Regions from separate parts of the Arthrobacter sedimenti genome, predicted to be linked through region 2. Evidence: riboswitches for the same ligand, from Rfam matches in the RefSeq annotation. Region 2 holds a riboswitch; each other region holds the start of a gene.

Region 1 (3,759 bases), on a different contig from region 2:
GTGACGCGACGGGCGCGGATCTTGCCGCGGTCGGAGATGAACTTGCGCAGCAATGCTACGTCCTTGTAGTCGATGACAGTGATGTCAGCGGCCTTCAAGGGGTTGGACTTTGGTTTGGGCTTACGGAGTTCAGCCTTAGCCATCGTGGAGCTCCTATTCTAGGGAGCCCGTGGATATTGATCCACGGGATGGTGGTGGTCCGACGGCGGCAGCTGCTTTGGGTGCCTTGAGCACCCTGGCAGTCCCGGCGCCGGGCCGTTGTTTGGGTTTTAGAAGGGAGGTTCGGAATCGGGGCCGTTGCCCCAGCCGCCTGCGTTGGACACCCCGGGTGTGGCCCAGGGATCATCCTGTGCAGCCTGCTGGCTGCCGCCGCCCCAGCCTCCGCCGGAGTTGCCGCCCTGGTTTCCACCAGAGTTGCCGCCTCCGAAGCCACCGCCGCTGTTGCCGCCGCCGAAGCCGCCGCCACCCTGTCCGCCGGAGCGCTGGGTGCGGTTGACCTTGGCGTTGGCGTAGCGCAGGCTGGGGCCGATTTCGTCGACCTCAAGCTCGATGACGGTGCGCTTTTCGCCTTCTTTTGTTTCGTAGGAGCGGCTCTTCAGCCTGCCGGTCACGATGACGCGCATACCCTTTGTCAGGGACTCGGCAACGTTTTCGGCTGCTTCACGCCAGACAGCGGCGCGGAGGAACAGGGTCTCCCCGTCCTTCCACTCGTTGGACTGGCGATCAAAGGTGCGGGGGGTGGAAGCGATGGTGAAGTTCGCTACTGCCGAACCGGACGGTGTGAACCGCAATTCCGGGTCATTGGTGAGGTTACCGATGACCGTAATGGTGGTCTCGCCTGCCATCTACTGCCTCCTTGTTCGATCCTGGGTGAAGAGTGCGTTTCCTGCGGGGTAAAGAATGAAGACGGCTGAATTACTCAGCAACAACCTTCTGCTCTTCGGGGCGGGTGATCTTGGTGCGCATGATGGTCTCGTTAAGAGACAGCTGGCGGTCAAGTTCCTTGGCGGTCTCCGGCTTGGCGGTGAAGTTCACCACGGCGTAGATACCTTCGGACTTCTTCTTGATCTCGTAAGCCAGCCGGCGACGGCCCCAGATGTCAACCTTTTCGATGGTTCCACCATCGTTGGTGATGACGTTCAGGAACTTCTGAAGCGACGGCTCAACGGTACGCTCTTCGACCTCGGGGTCGATGATTACCATCAATTCGTAAGGACGCATATGTGAACCCACCTCCTTTGGGCTAAGCGGTTACGGCATTTCCGTAACAGGAGGTTCATTTGCGATTCCGTGCAATGCCTTGCCGCCCGAACGGAGGCAGGCGCAGCACAGACTTCACTATCTTAGTGCATTTGGACCCGATAGGCGATTTGCGCCTGACTCGAGGCTAGCCGCGTGACGGTCTGAGCAGGCATCCCCGGTGACGCTATGTGGAAAACCGGAAAAAGGGGCCGGATGCCACCAAGTCGGGGCACTTCCCGCAGAACCGCGACGTGAGTCCCGTTACCTAATTGTGATTTTAGGGCCGCATTCGTGTACGGTCGAGCGGGGGCCGCCCCCAGCCGGCCCCAATCCCGGATGACGCCCAGCTCTGCCGCTTCCGGTGATCCACCAAGTTCCAGGCAGAGGCGGGGGACCCAAGTGTCACGGGCCTGGCTTGCGCCTGCCCTGGGGTGAAGCCGCACACGCGGCCGGATGCCTCATCCGAACCCGACAGCTAACTCCGCAGGCGTTGAGAGGTAACTTCCCCATGCCCGCACACCGCAAAAACAGCGCCCACCCAGCGCCCCGTTATCAAAAAGAGACCGCCGCCGACGCCCCCCTTCATCCTTCCACCGGGGCCAAACCAGGCCCCGGGCGGCGGCCCTGGCCCCTCGCTGCCGGTCTCGCCGCAGCACTCCTCGGGGCGGCTTCCCTGGGCCTCGGCCTGGCCCAAAGCACCAACCCCACAGATGTGGCGCGGGTGGCGAGCGCCTCCGACACCGGCAGTGGTGTCCCGGTAAGCGATGTCCCCACGAAGGAACCGGCCGTTGCCCCTGCCCCCGCCACGCCCGCTCCGGCACCTTCCCCGGCTGCCGCTCCTGCTCCGGGCCCGTCCCTCCCCCAGGCTCCTGCCGCGGCAGAGCCGCCGGCACCGGCCGTCCCGTCCGCCCCCGAGGCCCCTATCGCCCTGGCGCCGGCCGCGGCCCAGCTGGCCAGCAGCGGCGCGCCGATGCCCACCGGGGTGCCCGGGAACTGGACCCTGGCGTTTGCCGACGACTTCAACGGCGCCGGATTGGACACCGCCAAGTGGTCCGGCTGCTGGTTCTCCCCCGGCTGCGGAACCATGAACAAGGTCTCCACCAGTCCCGCCAACGTCTCGGTGGCCAACGGAAACCTTGCCTTGGGCCTGGCATCCTCCACTTCCGGCGCGTTGGTGTCGACCAACCCGAAGGGCGGCGCAGGCACGGGCTTCCAGTTCACCACCGGCTACGTGGAGGCGCGCATCAAGTTCCCCGGAAACGCCAATGGCCTCTTCAACTGGCCCGCATTCTGGACCACGGGGCAGTCCTGGCCGGCCACCGGCGAGAACGACATCGCCGAGGTGCTCCAGGCGAAGATGACCGTTAATTACCATTCCACTTCCGGCTCGCAGAACCAGGGCGGCGTCGGCGGGAACTGGGCCAATGAATACCACACCTTTGGCCTGCACCGGATGGCCAACTCGTCGGATGTGTACTTCGACGGCGTCAAGGTCAAGTCCTACCCCACGAATGACGGAAACGCCCCGCAGTACATCGTGCTGAACGTGGGCGCCTCGTCAACGAACCCGGCCTACGGCCCCCAGTCCCAGATGCTGGTGGACTACGTGCGGGCCTGGCAGTAGCCAGCCACGCACCCATGTGATGAAGGACGACGGCGGGACCTCCCGCCGTCGTCCTTTCGCTTTTCCTGTGGTTTCCCTCAAGGTTGCCTAAAGCAACCCTTCCCCCCTTGATGTGATCCATTACACTCTTGCAATGAAGCTCCTGTACGTGACGGAAAGCGTGCCCAACCGGGATCCGGAACTGGGGGATGGCAGCTCCATGATTCCGTACGAGGTGATCCTGCACCTTCCCGCCGATGTTGCCGTCACGCTGCTGACTTTCTCCGGTCCCGTTCCGGTCCCGGCAGCCATCAGGAACCGGTGTGAGACGGTGTACGAACTGGCACCGCGGGAAGAACTATCGGCCTTCGTGCGGTCCCTGGGCGGCCTCACCGGCCTGGGAAAACAGCGGCGCGCCACACCCTCCGCCCGCGCTGCCGCCGCCCGCCTGTCCGCCGGCCAGGACGCCACGCTGATCCACGGACCGCACGCCCTCTTCCTGTCCCACCACATCACCGGGCCGTTAGTGCTGCAGACGGTGGACCCCTGGTCCATCCGGGCCGGCATGGACACCGCCATCGCGCGGACGTTCCGGCCCGCCTACCGGCTGCGTGAAGAGTTGGCGGCACGCGCTGAACGGCAGTTGCCGGCAAGAGCCCGGCTGCTGACCGTCGGGGCGCAGGACGCTGCCGCGTGGGCCGCCAAGCTGGGCAGGCCGGTCAGGAGCATCCCCAACGGAACGGAAGTGGCAACAGGACCCCGCAGGAGGCGGGATGTACCCGTGGTGTGTTTCGCGGGCAGCCTCAACTACGCCCCCAATGTGGACAGCGCCGCTGTATTGGTTGAAAGAATCGCGCCCCAGGTGTGGCGGGAGGTGCCGGACGCCCGCTTCGTCATCGCGGGGCGCCGGCCCA
Region 2 (3,759 bases):
GCCACGGAAAACATGGAGCTCCTGAAGCGGCTGGCCGACCACGCCATCAGCAGGCACTACCCCCACGCCGCTGACGCCGACAACCCCTACCTGGAACTGTTCGCCTCTGTCGTCTCGGCCCAGGCGGAATTGGTGGCCCGTTGGATGCTGGTGGGATTTGTGCACGGGGTCATGAATACAGACAACATGACCATCTCAGGGGAAACCATCGATTACGGCCCGTGCGCGTTCGTGGACGCGTTCAATCCCGCCGCCGTCTACAGTTCAATCGACGTCAGCGGCCGCTACGCCTACGCCAACCAGCCGGTTTTGGCCGAATGGAACCTTGCCCGGCTCGCCGAGGCGATGCTGCCGCTCATCGACGAAGACCAGGAGAAGGCGGTTGGCCCGGCGGTGGAGGTGCTTGGCGGCTTCCGGGGGCAATACAGCAGGGCGTGGACCAGCGGGATGAATGCCAAGCTCGGCCTTGGCAGCGGCGGGGGCAGTGACGGGGAAACCACGTCCGCGCTGGTGGACGGCGCCATTGACATCCTGAAAGACGGCCCCGTGGACTACACCCTCTTCTTCCGTAACCTTGGCAAGGCGGCCCGGGGCGACCTTCGCCCGGTCCGCGGCATGGTTCTTGATCTGGCCGCGTTCGATTCCTGGGCGGAGCGGTGGCAGGCACTTGAACCGGACGCGGAGCTGATGGACAGCGTCAACCCGGCGTACATCCCCAGGAACCACCTTGTGGAGGAGGCGCTGGCCGCTGCCACGGGCGGAACCCTGGCACCCTTGCAGCAGCTGCTGGAGGCAGTCAGCGATCCCTTCACCGAGCGGTCCGGGCTGGAACGCTACGCGGAAGGCGCCCCTGAAGATTTCGGCAGCTACATGACCTTCTGCGGGACCTGACAGCTGCGGATGCGGAGGGCAGATGCGACAGGAGGGCGGCAGCCGGTGTACCGGCTGCCGCCCTCCTGTTTCAATGCCTGCGCGGATGCGCGCCTTCGGTTGCGCGAAGACTAGGCGACGCGGACTGCTGAGTAGCCGCCCAGCCAGCTGATGGAGTGCACCTGGGTGTCGTAGCCGTTCACGCCGCCGCTGACAACCTGGCCGTTACCGGCGTAAACGCCCACGTGGCCGGAGGTTATGATCAGGTCGCCGGGAGCAGGAGCGCTGACCACGGTGCCGTACTGGAAGAACTGGGTGGGGGCAAGATCGCCAACGGACTTGCCCACCGAGCGCAGCGCCTTCTCAACCATGGCAGTACAGTCCTGCTGCACGCCCAGCTGGCTGTAGGCGTTCGCCAGGATGGCAGCGCCGGTGCCCGTGCCGCTGGGGGCTGATACGGGGGTGGCCGAGGCGTAGGACATGTTCATGCCGGTGTTGGCCGGAGCGGCGGCTGCAGTCTGCACGGGCGCTGCTGCCGGAGCCGGAGCCGGTGCGGCGGTGTAACCGGCGCCGGGGATCTGGATCTGGTCGCCCGGGTAGATAACCGAGGACAGGCCCAGGCCGTTGGCGGCCAGGACATCGTTCAGGCTGACGCCGTAAGCAGATGCGATGGCACCGAGGGTATCGCCGGAAACTACGGTGTGGACGCTTCCTGCTGCCGCTGCCGCAACGGGGGCGGCAGGTGCGGAGTAGGCCTGCACGTTGGTCTTTTCAGTGGTGTCCGGGCCGGTGACACCGGCGTGGGCCGGGGCGCCGACGCCGAAGGCAATGCCGGACGCTGCAGCAACTGCCAGCGCGGGGCGGCCCAGCGAGCGGGCCTGGGACTTGGCTGTCACGGCGAGGCCCTCGAGAACAATCGAGCGGGCCGGAGTTGCGCGGTGACGGGCAGGGGTGGAATTTTTTGACACGGTTGATCGCCTCTCCCATGCCTGCGGGGTGAGCTGTCGGGTTCGGGCTGGAGATACCCGGCCGGAAGCATCCCCGTAACGGACGGAGGCGCTATCGACTTAACCCCAAGGCCACAAGTGGCCGCGGAAACTTGGTTCCCCCGTCCCTGCCAGCTGGAGCGGTTGTATCCCATGATCAGCGGCAGGGCTCGGCATACTGATGGGAATGTCCCGACTGAGAGGGACACCTGAAGACCATAACCCACATGCGGCGGCATTGTCACATTTGGATAACATACGAGGTCCCGCTCTCGAATTCCGCAAACGTTTGGATGTTACCTCCGTCCCGGGTTTAAGCTCGGCTAATAGCCATGGCGTGCAGCCCGGTAACGGTGCGGACACGGGCGCGAGGGGGATGCTGCTGGCCCCACGGCACGGGCCGTTTCCATGCCGACGGTTCCCGGTCGGACCGCTAGGCTGATTACATGCCAGATTTCGACCGGTTCCGCGTGCTGCTCGAAGAGGAGCGGGCGCGGCGGCTGGAGCTGCTGCCGGCGCTGCGGGCCGACATAGACGCGGCGAATTCGGCCCGGCAGGACTCCAACGTCGATGACGAGCACGATCCCGAAGGGGCCACGATCGCCTTCGAGCTCTCACAGGCTTCGGCGCTCCTGAAGCAGAGCTCGGCCGGCCTGGACCAGATTGACGCGGCGTTGACCCGCCTGGCCGCGGGGACCTACGGCGCCTGCGCAGTATGCGGTGAACCCATTGCGGAGGGCAGGCTGGAAGCGCGGCCGTGGACGCCGTTTTGTATCCGGCACGCCTCGTCCGGCCGGGGACGATGACCGGCCCTGCGGAGGTGGTGTCCGCCGCGGTGGAGTTCGTTGACCGGACCCTCCAGAACGAAGGCGCCTGGTATCGGGCGGACGACGTCGGGAACCGGCTGGGCTGGGCGCTGGACTCTTATGGCTCTTCCATCGGAGCGGTGCGCGGCACGGTGCGCGACACGCTGCGTAAATTCAAGGACCTGGACCACGACGCCACGGTGATGCTTGCTTCCGCCCTGTGGGGACAGCCCAGGCCCGGCTCCCGCCCGGTGTTTGAGCGCCGGTTGGCGGCGGTGGTGCTGTTGCAGTCAAGGGTGCGGCTGCTTCGGCACTCGGACCTGACCCGGCTCGAAGGCTTCCTGCGTTCCGCCCAGGCCGCTGACCTGACCCAACCTCTCCTTGCCGACGTCCTGGTGCCGCTGCTGTCCGGCCTCGGGGAGCGCGAGCGCCACCGGGCCGGTGTGGTCCTGGCCCGGTGGCGGGACGACCCCGACCCGCAGCTTCAGGAGGCGGCAGCCGCCCTCGACAACGATTTGACCCTTTGACCTTAAACCGGGAGATCCACATGAACGAGCACTTTGACCTTGACCGTTTTGTTGCCGCGCAAGACAGCGGCGGTACCTATGACCAGGCGCTGGGGGAGCTGCAGGTCGGGAGGAAATCCGGGCACTGGATGTGGTTCGTCTTCCCGCAGATTTCCGGTTTGGGGCAGAGTGCAACGTCCCGCAAATACGCCATCTCCTCACTGGCTGAGGCCCGCGCCTACCTGGACCACGACGTGCTGGGCCCGCGGCTCCTGGAATGCGCCCTGGCCCTGGCCAACCACGCCGACCAGCCCGCCGAAGACATATTCGGCGGCATCGATGCCAGGAAGCTGCGATCGTCCATGACACTGTTTCTCCGGGCGGCACCCGGAGAAACAGTGTTCAAGACTGTCCTGGCCCAGTTCTTCGATGGCGAGCCGGACCCGGCCACCGACGAAATCCTGGCCGGCCAGGCCGCTGACTGACCTCAGGTTGACGGGTCAGCCGGGCCGGGGGTTCCTGCTAGGGCGTGGGGCTGCCGCCGTTGACGTTCAGCGTCTCGCCCACCACGTAGCTGGACTCGGGTGAGGC
Region 3 (3,759 bases), on a different contig from region 2:
GTAGTTTTCACCCTTTCTGGATGCTGGTCCCGCCGCTAGCCTGTGCGGATGGACTGGAAACTGGAACTTGTCTTTGTCCCTGTATCCGACGTTGACCGCGCCAAGGACTTCTACGTCAACAAGGTGGGCTTCAACGCGGACTACGACGAGCGGCCGTCGGACGACATCCGTTTTGTACAGCTGACCCCGCCCGGCTCTGCCTGCTCCATCTGCATGGGCGAGGGGCTTTTGGACGCCCCTCCCGGCACGGGGACCACTCTCCAAATGGTGGTCGACGATATCCAAAAAGCGCACGACCAGCTGAAGAACAACGGTGTGGACGTCAGTGATGTCGAGGTGCTCCCATGGGGCCACTTCGTCTACTTTGCGGATCCGGACGGCAACAAGTGGGCCGTCCAGTACATACCGTGGCGGAACGCTGGGCAGGACAGCAGCGCGCAGGACGCTGGGCAAGGCAACAGTTAAAAGCAAACCGCGGGCCGCATCGTGATGATGCGGCCCGCGGTTTGTGCTGGAATTTCGCAGCTTTGCCCCGTCGCCAAGGCGTACGACGGCGGATGGCCGGCGACACGCCGTCGAACGCCCCCAAAGGTGGGGAGATTCAGCGGAAGAGTTCCCTTTGAGCCCCCGGCGCCAGGGGAGTGGTGCCTAGTACCAGTTGTGGGCGAGGTGGAAGTTCAGTGCGCCGCAGGGGGACTGGTAGCTCTTCTTGATGTAATCGAGGCCCCAGTTGATCTGGGTGCGGTAGTTGGTCAGGTAATCCGCGCCGGAGCTGGCCATCTTCTCCGCGGGCAGGGACTGGACGATGCCGTATGCCCCGCTGCTGGGATTGGTGGCCGTGGTGGTCCAGTCCGACTCCTTGGTCCACAGTGTCTGCAGGCACTGCATCTGGTCAGGTCCCCAGCCAAAGGTTGCCAACTGGCCGGCGGCGTAGGCCTGGGCGCCGGCGGGATCATTAACCGCGACGGCGGGTGCCGGCTCAGGTGCAGGAGCAGGCTCGGGTGCCGGAGCCGGTGCAGGGGCTGGTGCAGGAGCCGGGGCTTCTGCTGCGGGGGCTGCCGGTGCCGGCGCGGGGGCTGGTTCCGCTGCCTGCGGCGCAACGCTTATTGCCGCCGGAACGGACGCTGCCGGGTTGGAACGGATTTCGCTCTTCTCGATGCTCATTTGGGCGTCGGCCGCTGCCGTGGAAGAGTTTGAATCGGTGGATGACACCGGAGTCATGTTGCTGGTCGCCTGACCTGCCGCGCCTACCCCCACCAGCACCGCGCAGGATGCTGCGAGGATCCCGGCTCGCGTACCGAAGCTGGTCTTCTTTGCGGGCTTTGTAGCTGCTTGCTGCTCTGCCCGGTGTTTAGCCTTGGCATGCAGGCATGGTTCTGCCGTGTTTTTGGACATGATTGATCGCCTCTCACACCTGCGGAGTTAGCTGTCGGGTTCGGATGAGGGCATCCGGCCGCACGGAAAAATCACGTACTGGCTTAACCCCAAGGGCGTACATTGCCCGGGACGGTGGGTCCCCCGCCTCTGCCGTTGCTCAATCGGGATCCGGGGAAGCGGCAGAGCTTGGCGTCAACCCGGGATATGCGGCCCGAACGGGAGCCGCACCCAATCGACGGTACAGGAAAAGCATTCCAATGTCACATTTGGGTAACGGATGTCACGATCTTTGGCGCGCCGCTTTGCGGTCTGCGTCCGGTTGAGTCGTTACTTTCGGTACACCATGCCGTGTTGTTACCTTGCCAAGATGTAGAGGGTAGTGCCGCCGATGCTTTGCGGAGTGAAGTTTTCCGAAACCCACTGCGCGATCCGGGCCGAGGCATCCGAACCGGAGGCGGATCGCATGGTTCCGCCGCTGATGAAGTAGTGGATCCTTCCCTGCCTCACGAGGTCCTGGAATTGGGCCAGGGTGGGGGAGGGGTCGGTGCCGTTGAAGCCGCCCACCGCCATCACGGGCAGTTCCGTTGCCAATTGGTACCCGGCGGCATTGTTGGAGCCCACCACCGCTGCTGCCCAGGTGTAACCGGATGCGCCGTCTTTGAGCGCGGCCACGAGATCCGCTGATGGGGTGGGTGCGCCGAGGAGCCCGCCCATGCCGCCCGCAAATCCAGCACCGCCTTGGGTTGTCCCGCCGGTCCCGCCGCGGTTGGCCTGCTGCTGGAAGCCTTGTCCCGTGGAGTTCTGCCCGGCGAAGCCTTGTCCTGTAACTCGGCCGGAGTTGTTCCGGCCGGCCGCACTGAAGCCTCCCGGCCCGCGTCCGCCGGCGCCAAAGCCGGAGGCTGGCCCTGCACTCACGATTGCCCCGCTGTGTGCCGTCGCCGCGGTGGTGATGGAGTAGGCCAGCGGCCCGGCGAGCGACGCGGCAATGGCGAGGGCCGCCGTCGTCCGCTGCATGGAACGCAGGCGCAGGAACCTGTTGAGCCCGAGTCCTGCCGCGGCGGCCACACCTCCGGCGAGCACCAGCCAGCGCAGCCATGGGCCGTAAGCGGACGTGGTTCCCAGCAGATGGAAGGCCATAAGAGCTGCCGTGGCCACCGCTGCGGCCAGGAAGATGCCGGCAGCGGCCTGCCGGCGGTGCTGCCACAGCAGAACGGAGCCCAAGCCGGCCAGCGCGGCGATACCCGGCGCCAGTGCAACCGCGTAGTACGGGTGGATGATGCCGGCCATGAAGCTGAAGACGAGGCCCGTCACCAGGACCCACGAGCCCCAGACGATGACGGAAGCGCGGACGGCATCGGTGCGTGGCGCCCGTCGCCCAACCCACACCAGTCCCACCGCAAGGATGAGGGCGGACGGCAGCAGCCATGCAATTTGGCCGCCAAACTCGCTGTTGAACATCCTGAGTAGGCCGGGAACACCCCAGCCGTTGCCGCCGCCCACGCTGCCCGTTTCGTCGCCCGTCAACCGGCCCAACCCGTTGTAACCCAGGGTCAGCTCCAGGATGGAGTTGTTTTGCGACCCGCCAATGTAAGGCCGCATGTCCGCCGGAGTCAGCCCCACGGCCAGCAGCCACCATCCGGCGGAAATTACCATCGCTGCCGCTGCCGCTGCCAGCCGGAGCAGCCGCCGCCGCATCCTGCCCGGCCCCGCAACCATGTAGGCCAGGGCGAACCCGGGAAGCACCAGCAGGACCTGCAGTTGCTTGGCCAGGAACCCGAAGCCCAGGAACGCCCCGGCCAGCAGGAGCCAGCGCAGCCGGTCCTCCTGGACTGCACGCAGGACCGCGTATCCGGCGGCCGTCATGAGCAGCACCAGCAGGGCGTCCGGGTTGTTGAACCGGAACATCAGTGTGGCCACCGGGGTGAGGGCCAGGACTGCCGCCGCCAGCAGGCCTGCGCGGTGCGCGAGCCGGACGTCACCGGTGGCCGGTGCTGCGGCCCGCCGCACTGCCACGTAGAGCAGCCAGGCAGCGCCAACCCCCATCAGCGCCTGGGGAACCAGGATGCTCCAGGAGCTCAGGCCGAAGATCCGGACCGAGAGCCCCATGATCCACAGGGAAGCCGGCGGCTTGTCCACCGTGATGGCATTCGCGGCGTCGGAGGATCCGAAGAACCAGGCTGCCCAGTCCTGGGATCCGGCCTGGGCTGCGGCTGAATAGAACGCGTTGGCCCAGCCGGATGCTCCAAGGTTCCACAGGTAAAGCACGGCCGTACCGGCCAGCACAGTTGCCAGTTCCAGCCGCCGGCGGAAGGCCGCCCGGTCCAGGCGGGCGAACCCCGCGCGGTCCCTGAGGGCGAACCCGGCCCGGCGCGCCGGCGGCTT
Region 4 (3,759 bases), on a different contig from region 2:
GCAGGATCTTGGCTACGGCGGCGGCGTCCACAGACTCGTCGAAGTCGATGGTGGCGATGACGTTGGAACGCTCCTCCGGCTTGGCCACGAACGGGCTGGCGAAATCGGAAGCCTCGGCCCAGCTGTAGATGCGTCCGGCGGAATCGGCAGTGCGTCCGGCCGCAAAATCCAGGCCGCCATTGGAGTTGAGCCATTGGACCTGCGCGTTCAGGGTCACCAGCGTGGACAGCGACGGCGTGTTGTAGGTCTGGTTCAGGCGGGAGTTGTCGATGGCGGTCTGGAGGTCCAGGAAGTCCGGGATCCACCGTCCACTGGCCTTGATGCGGGCGGCCCGCTCCAGCGCGGCGGGGGAGAACAGGCCCAGCCAGAGCCCGCCGTCGGAAGCAAAGTTCTTCTGCGGTGCGAAGTAGTAGACATCGCTCTGGGCAACGTCCACGTCCAGGCCGCCTGCGGCCGAGGTGGCGTCCACCAGGACCAGGGATCCCTCGTCGGCTCCGGCAACCCGCTGGACCGGGGCTGCCACGCCGGTGGAGGTCTCATTCTGCGGCCACGCGTAAACGTCCACGCCGGCCTCGGCCTGCGCCGTGGGTCGCGTGCCGGGCTCGGACTTGATGATGGAGGAGGATTCCAGGAAAGGGGCCTTGTTGGTGGCCGCAGCAAACTTGGATCCGAACTCGCCGAAGGAGAGGTGCTGGGCCTTCTTCTCCACCAGGCCGAAGCTGGCGATGTCCCAGAAAGCAGTGGAGCCGCCAACGCCAAGGACAACCTCGTAGCCCTCGGGGGCACGGAAGAACTGGCTCAGCCCTTCACGGACGGACCCCACCAGGTTCTTGACCGGTGCCTGCCGGTGCGACGTGCCCAGGATGGTTTTGGATGCGGCTGCGAGGGCATCGATCTGTTCCTGCCGGACCTTTGACGGGCCGGCGCCGAACCGTCCGTCCTTGGGCAGGAGGTCGGCGGGAATCGTGATGCTGGTGTCGCTCACAGGTGCTCCAATTCGGCGGGGACGAACGTTTTGGTCCGGACGGACGGGTTGTGGTGGCCGGCAGCCGGGCGGCGGCCGTGCCATAGGCCTTCCCCATTCTGCCTGAACAGCAGCGGCGGGCGGGAACCGGCAGCGGCAAAGTCCAGACACTGAGACAATGCGGCGCGTGTGCAAGTGTTCCATGCATGCACCTGGTGCGGTTCCCTGTGGGGTCGCGGCTATTCGGACAAAGTCAAAATAGGCTAAGCTTTCCCCCGGACTACCTCGCGGGAAGAGGCGATACGGTGGGACAACGCAAGGTACTGCGCCCGAGGAGCTGAGCTGGATGACGGATCTGATCGACACTACGGAGATGTACCTCAGGACCATCCTGGAGCTTGAGGAAGAAAACATCGTTGCCCTCCGGGCCCGTATTGCCGAGCGCCTGCGCCATTCCGGCCCCACCGTCTCCCAGACCATCGGCAGGATGGAGCGCGACGGACTCGTTGTGGTCTCCGGCGACAGGCATCTGGAACTCACGGACACCGGCCGCAAGCGGGCCACCGAAGTGATGCGCAAGCATCGGCTCGCCGAACGCCTGCTGGCGGACGTTATTGGGCTGGACTGGGCCTACGTCCACGATGAAGCCTGCCGCTGGGAACATGTGATGAGTGAGAGGGTGGAGCGGCGCATCTACGAGATGCTGGACCACCCCACCGAGTCCCCATACGGCAACCCCATCCCCGGCCTTGCCGCGCTGGGCGGCCAGCCGGCCCCCGGCTTTGGTGACGGGGCCATCAGCCTGGTGGAGGCGATGAAGAGCTACGGGCCTGCGTCGGGCGTGACCATCAGCCGCCTCGCGGAACCGATCCAGGTGGAGCCCGAACTGCTGGCGCAGTTGGACGAAGGCGGAATCCGGCCCGGCGCTGCCGTGACCCTGGAACGCGTGGGCGATTACATCTCGGTGCGGGTGACCGGGATTGAAGGAGCGCTGGAGCTTCCGCCCGAGGTGGCCGCGCATGTCTTCGTGGCCATCAAGCAGGGCTGAAGCGGGACTTCCATACCCCGGGCCTGCCCTTCCACGCAAAGATAACGGAATTGTTACCAAGGGTCTTAAGCCCCTATAGTAGAACCAGTCGTTGAAACTTAAGCGTTACCTGATCCGGAGCCGAGCTCTGCCAGCGGGTCAGGTGCACGAGTCGTTACTGGCAGAGGCGGGGGAACCACAATCGGCAGCGGGGGACTGCCTTGGGGTGAAGTCCGTCAGCAGCAAGCCTCTCCAGTGAAGGATTCTTCCGGGAATATCCCTGCGCAGAAGCTTGCCCTTGGCGGGCCGGGTCTTTGATCTCTCTGACCCGAATCCGACAGCTAACTCCGCAGGCTTCTCCAGAGAGGAAACCCTTCTTGACCATGCAGACCCCCCGGGGACGCCGCCGTGCTGCCGGCCCCCCTTCGGCACCGCGGGTTGTCGAAGATGCCGCAGCGGAGCGCCCCCGCGACCTCCATCGCGACGCCCGCCGCCGCCGGGGTCCATTCCGCCAGATGACGGAGTTTGCAGCCGCCAGCGGCATAGGCCAGAAAGCCGGCATGGCCCTTGCTGCCACCGGCCTGGTTCTGACTGTGACTGTGCCCGCCACAGGTCCCGTTATGGCCACTGACGCCGCCGGCAGCGCCCCGGTCGCAGCCTCCTCCGTCACGCCCCAGCCCCAGATTTCAGCAGATATCGGTGCCCAGATCGACTTCAGCCGCTCGGCAGTGGTGACCCAGGCCGATCCGGACGGAAAGCTGAAGCAACTCCTGAGTGCCCAGTCGGCCGGCTCCGTGACGCGTGCCGCGTCAGCCGGCACCCTGGCCGCACCGCTGGCCTCGCTTGTCACCGCTTCCCCCTTCGGTTACAGGGTCAGTCCCATTACCGGGGGGTCGGGCGACTTCCACAGGGGCCAGGACTTTGTGGCGCAATGCGGGACCTCCGTCCTGGCGGCCGCCACCGGTACCGTGACCTTCGCTGGCTGGCATCAGTTCGGCGGCGGAAACCGGGTGGTTATTGACCATGGAAATGGGCTGGAAACCACGTACAACCACCTGTCATCCTTCAACGTCAAGGTGGGCCAGACCGTGTCCCGCGGGGACGTTGTGGCCCTGAGCGGCACCACCGGCGCGTCCACCGGCTGCCACCTGCACTTCGAGGTCCAGGTCAACGGCGAAGTGGTCGATCCCATGGGCTGGTTGTAACCGAATGATTGTCCACTCTCAGATCGCCGTGACTCGCCGTGACCTGAATGTGACATTGAAACAAAACTGCTGTACCGTCTAACTCGCGTCAACTTTTCCGAAGTTGACGCTCTTGAGTGGATTGCCTAACTCTGCCACCGCTCAAGGTCCGTTCGCATTTCATCGTCTGGCAGGGGCGGGGGAACCAATTTCGGCCTTCTTCCAGAAGGCCTTGGGGTTAAGTCACAAGCTTCCCAGGAAGCAGCGTGGCCGGGTGACTCCCATCCGAATCCGACAGCTCACCTCGCAGGCATTGGGAGAGGCTACCTTCGTGTCTTCACGCCATCATTCTGCGCGCCACCGTGCGCAAACGGTTCGCACCAGCCCCTTGGATGCCGTTTCCAAGGCCGTAAGTGCAAATGCCGGGACCGTAGGCCGCCAGGCTGCCGTTGTGGCAGCCGCATCGGGCCTCATCCTGAGCATGGGACTGCCGGCCACCGCTGCCGACACCACTGCCGGTGTCTCAGCGTCCACCGAGTCCGGTTCGGCCCAGACGGCCCTCGCCGTCACCGCTGCCCCCACTG

What was found. A riboswitch is a leader RNA that binds a small molecule or an ion and turns the genes downstream of it on or off. The one in region 2 is predicted to bind cyclic di-AMP.
Region 1: linked by a shared signal. The riboswitch ahead of ACFO0G_RS13560 (glycoside hydrolase family 16 protein) and the one ahead of ACFO0G_RS08790 (C40 family peptidase) in region 2 are both predicted to bind cyclic di-AMP.
Region 3: linked by a shared signal. The riboswitch ahead of ACFO0G_RS18325 (aggregation-promoting factor C-terminal-like domain-containing protein) and the one ahead of ACFO0G_RS08790 (C40 family peptidase) in region 2 are both predicted to bind cyclic di-AMP.
Region 4: linked by a shared signal. The riboswitch ahead of ACFO0G_RS17265 (M23 family metallopeptidase) and the one ahead of ACFO0G_RS08790 (C40 family peptidase) in region 2 are both predicted to bind cyclic di-AMP.

Annotation. Positions count from the first base shown of each region.
Region 1 covers NZ_JBHSDQ010000005.1:176,228-179,986, forward strand. The annotation lists gene rpsR (30S ribosomal protein S18) at 1-143, opposite strand, end outside; gene ACFO0G_RS13550 (single-stranded DNA-binding protein) at 270-845, opposite strand; gene rpsF (30S ribosomal protein S6) at 916-1,221, opposite strand; cyclic di-AMP (ydaO/yuaA leader) riboswitch at 1,600-1,746, shown strand; gene ACFO0G_RS13560 (glycoside hydrolase family 16 protein) at 1,751-2,866, shown strand; gene ACFO0G_RS13565 (glycosyltransferase) at 3,000-3,759, shown strand, end outside.
Region 2 covers NZ_JBHSDQ010000003.1:150,908-154,666, forward strand. The annotation lists gene ACFO0G_RS08785 (protein adenylyltransferase SelO) at 1-891, shown strand, start outside; gene ACFO0G_RS08790 (C40 family peptidase) at 1,002-1,838, opposite strand; cyclic di-AMP (ydaO/yuaA leader) riboswitch at 1,842-2,012, opposite strand; gene ACFO0G_RS08795 (TraR/DksA family transcriptional regulator) at 2,303-2,662, shown strand; gene ACFO0G_RS08800 (DNA alkylation repair protein) at 2,659-3,189, shown strand; gene ACFO0G_RS08805 (DUF1810 domain-containing protein) at 3,210-3,653, shown strand; gene ACFO0G_RS08810 (glucose 1-dehydrogenase) at 3,691-3,759, opposite strand, start outside.
Region 3 covers NZ_JBHSDQ010000010.1:89,445-93,203, reverse strand. The annotation lists gene upp (uracil phosphoribosyltransferase) at 1-4, shown strand, start outside; gene ACFO0G_RS18330 (glyoxalase superfamily protein) at 49-465, shown strand; gene ACFO0G_RS18325 (aggregation-promoting factor C-terminal-like domain-containing protein) at 649-1,395, opposite strand; cyclic di-AMP (ydaO/yuaA leader) riboswitch at 1,401-1,561, opposite strand; gene ACFO0G_RS18320 (ArnT family glycosyltransferase) at 1,732-3,759, opposite strand, start outside.
Region 4 covers NZ_JBHSDQ010000008.1:160,024-163,782, reverse strand. The annotation lists gene serC (phosphoserine transaminase) at 1-985, opposite strand, end outside; gene ACFO0G_RS17270 (metal-dependent transcriptional regulator) at 1,311-2,012, shown strand; cyclic di-AMP (ydaO/yuaA leader) riboswitch at 2,152-2,363, shown strand; gene ACFO0G_RS17265 (M23 family metallopeptidase) at 2,375-3,196, shown strand; cyclic di-AMP (ydaO/yuaA leader) riboswitch at 3,325-3,502, shown strand; gene ACFO0G_RS17260 (C40 family peptidase) at 3,657-3,759, shown strand, end outside.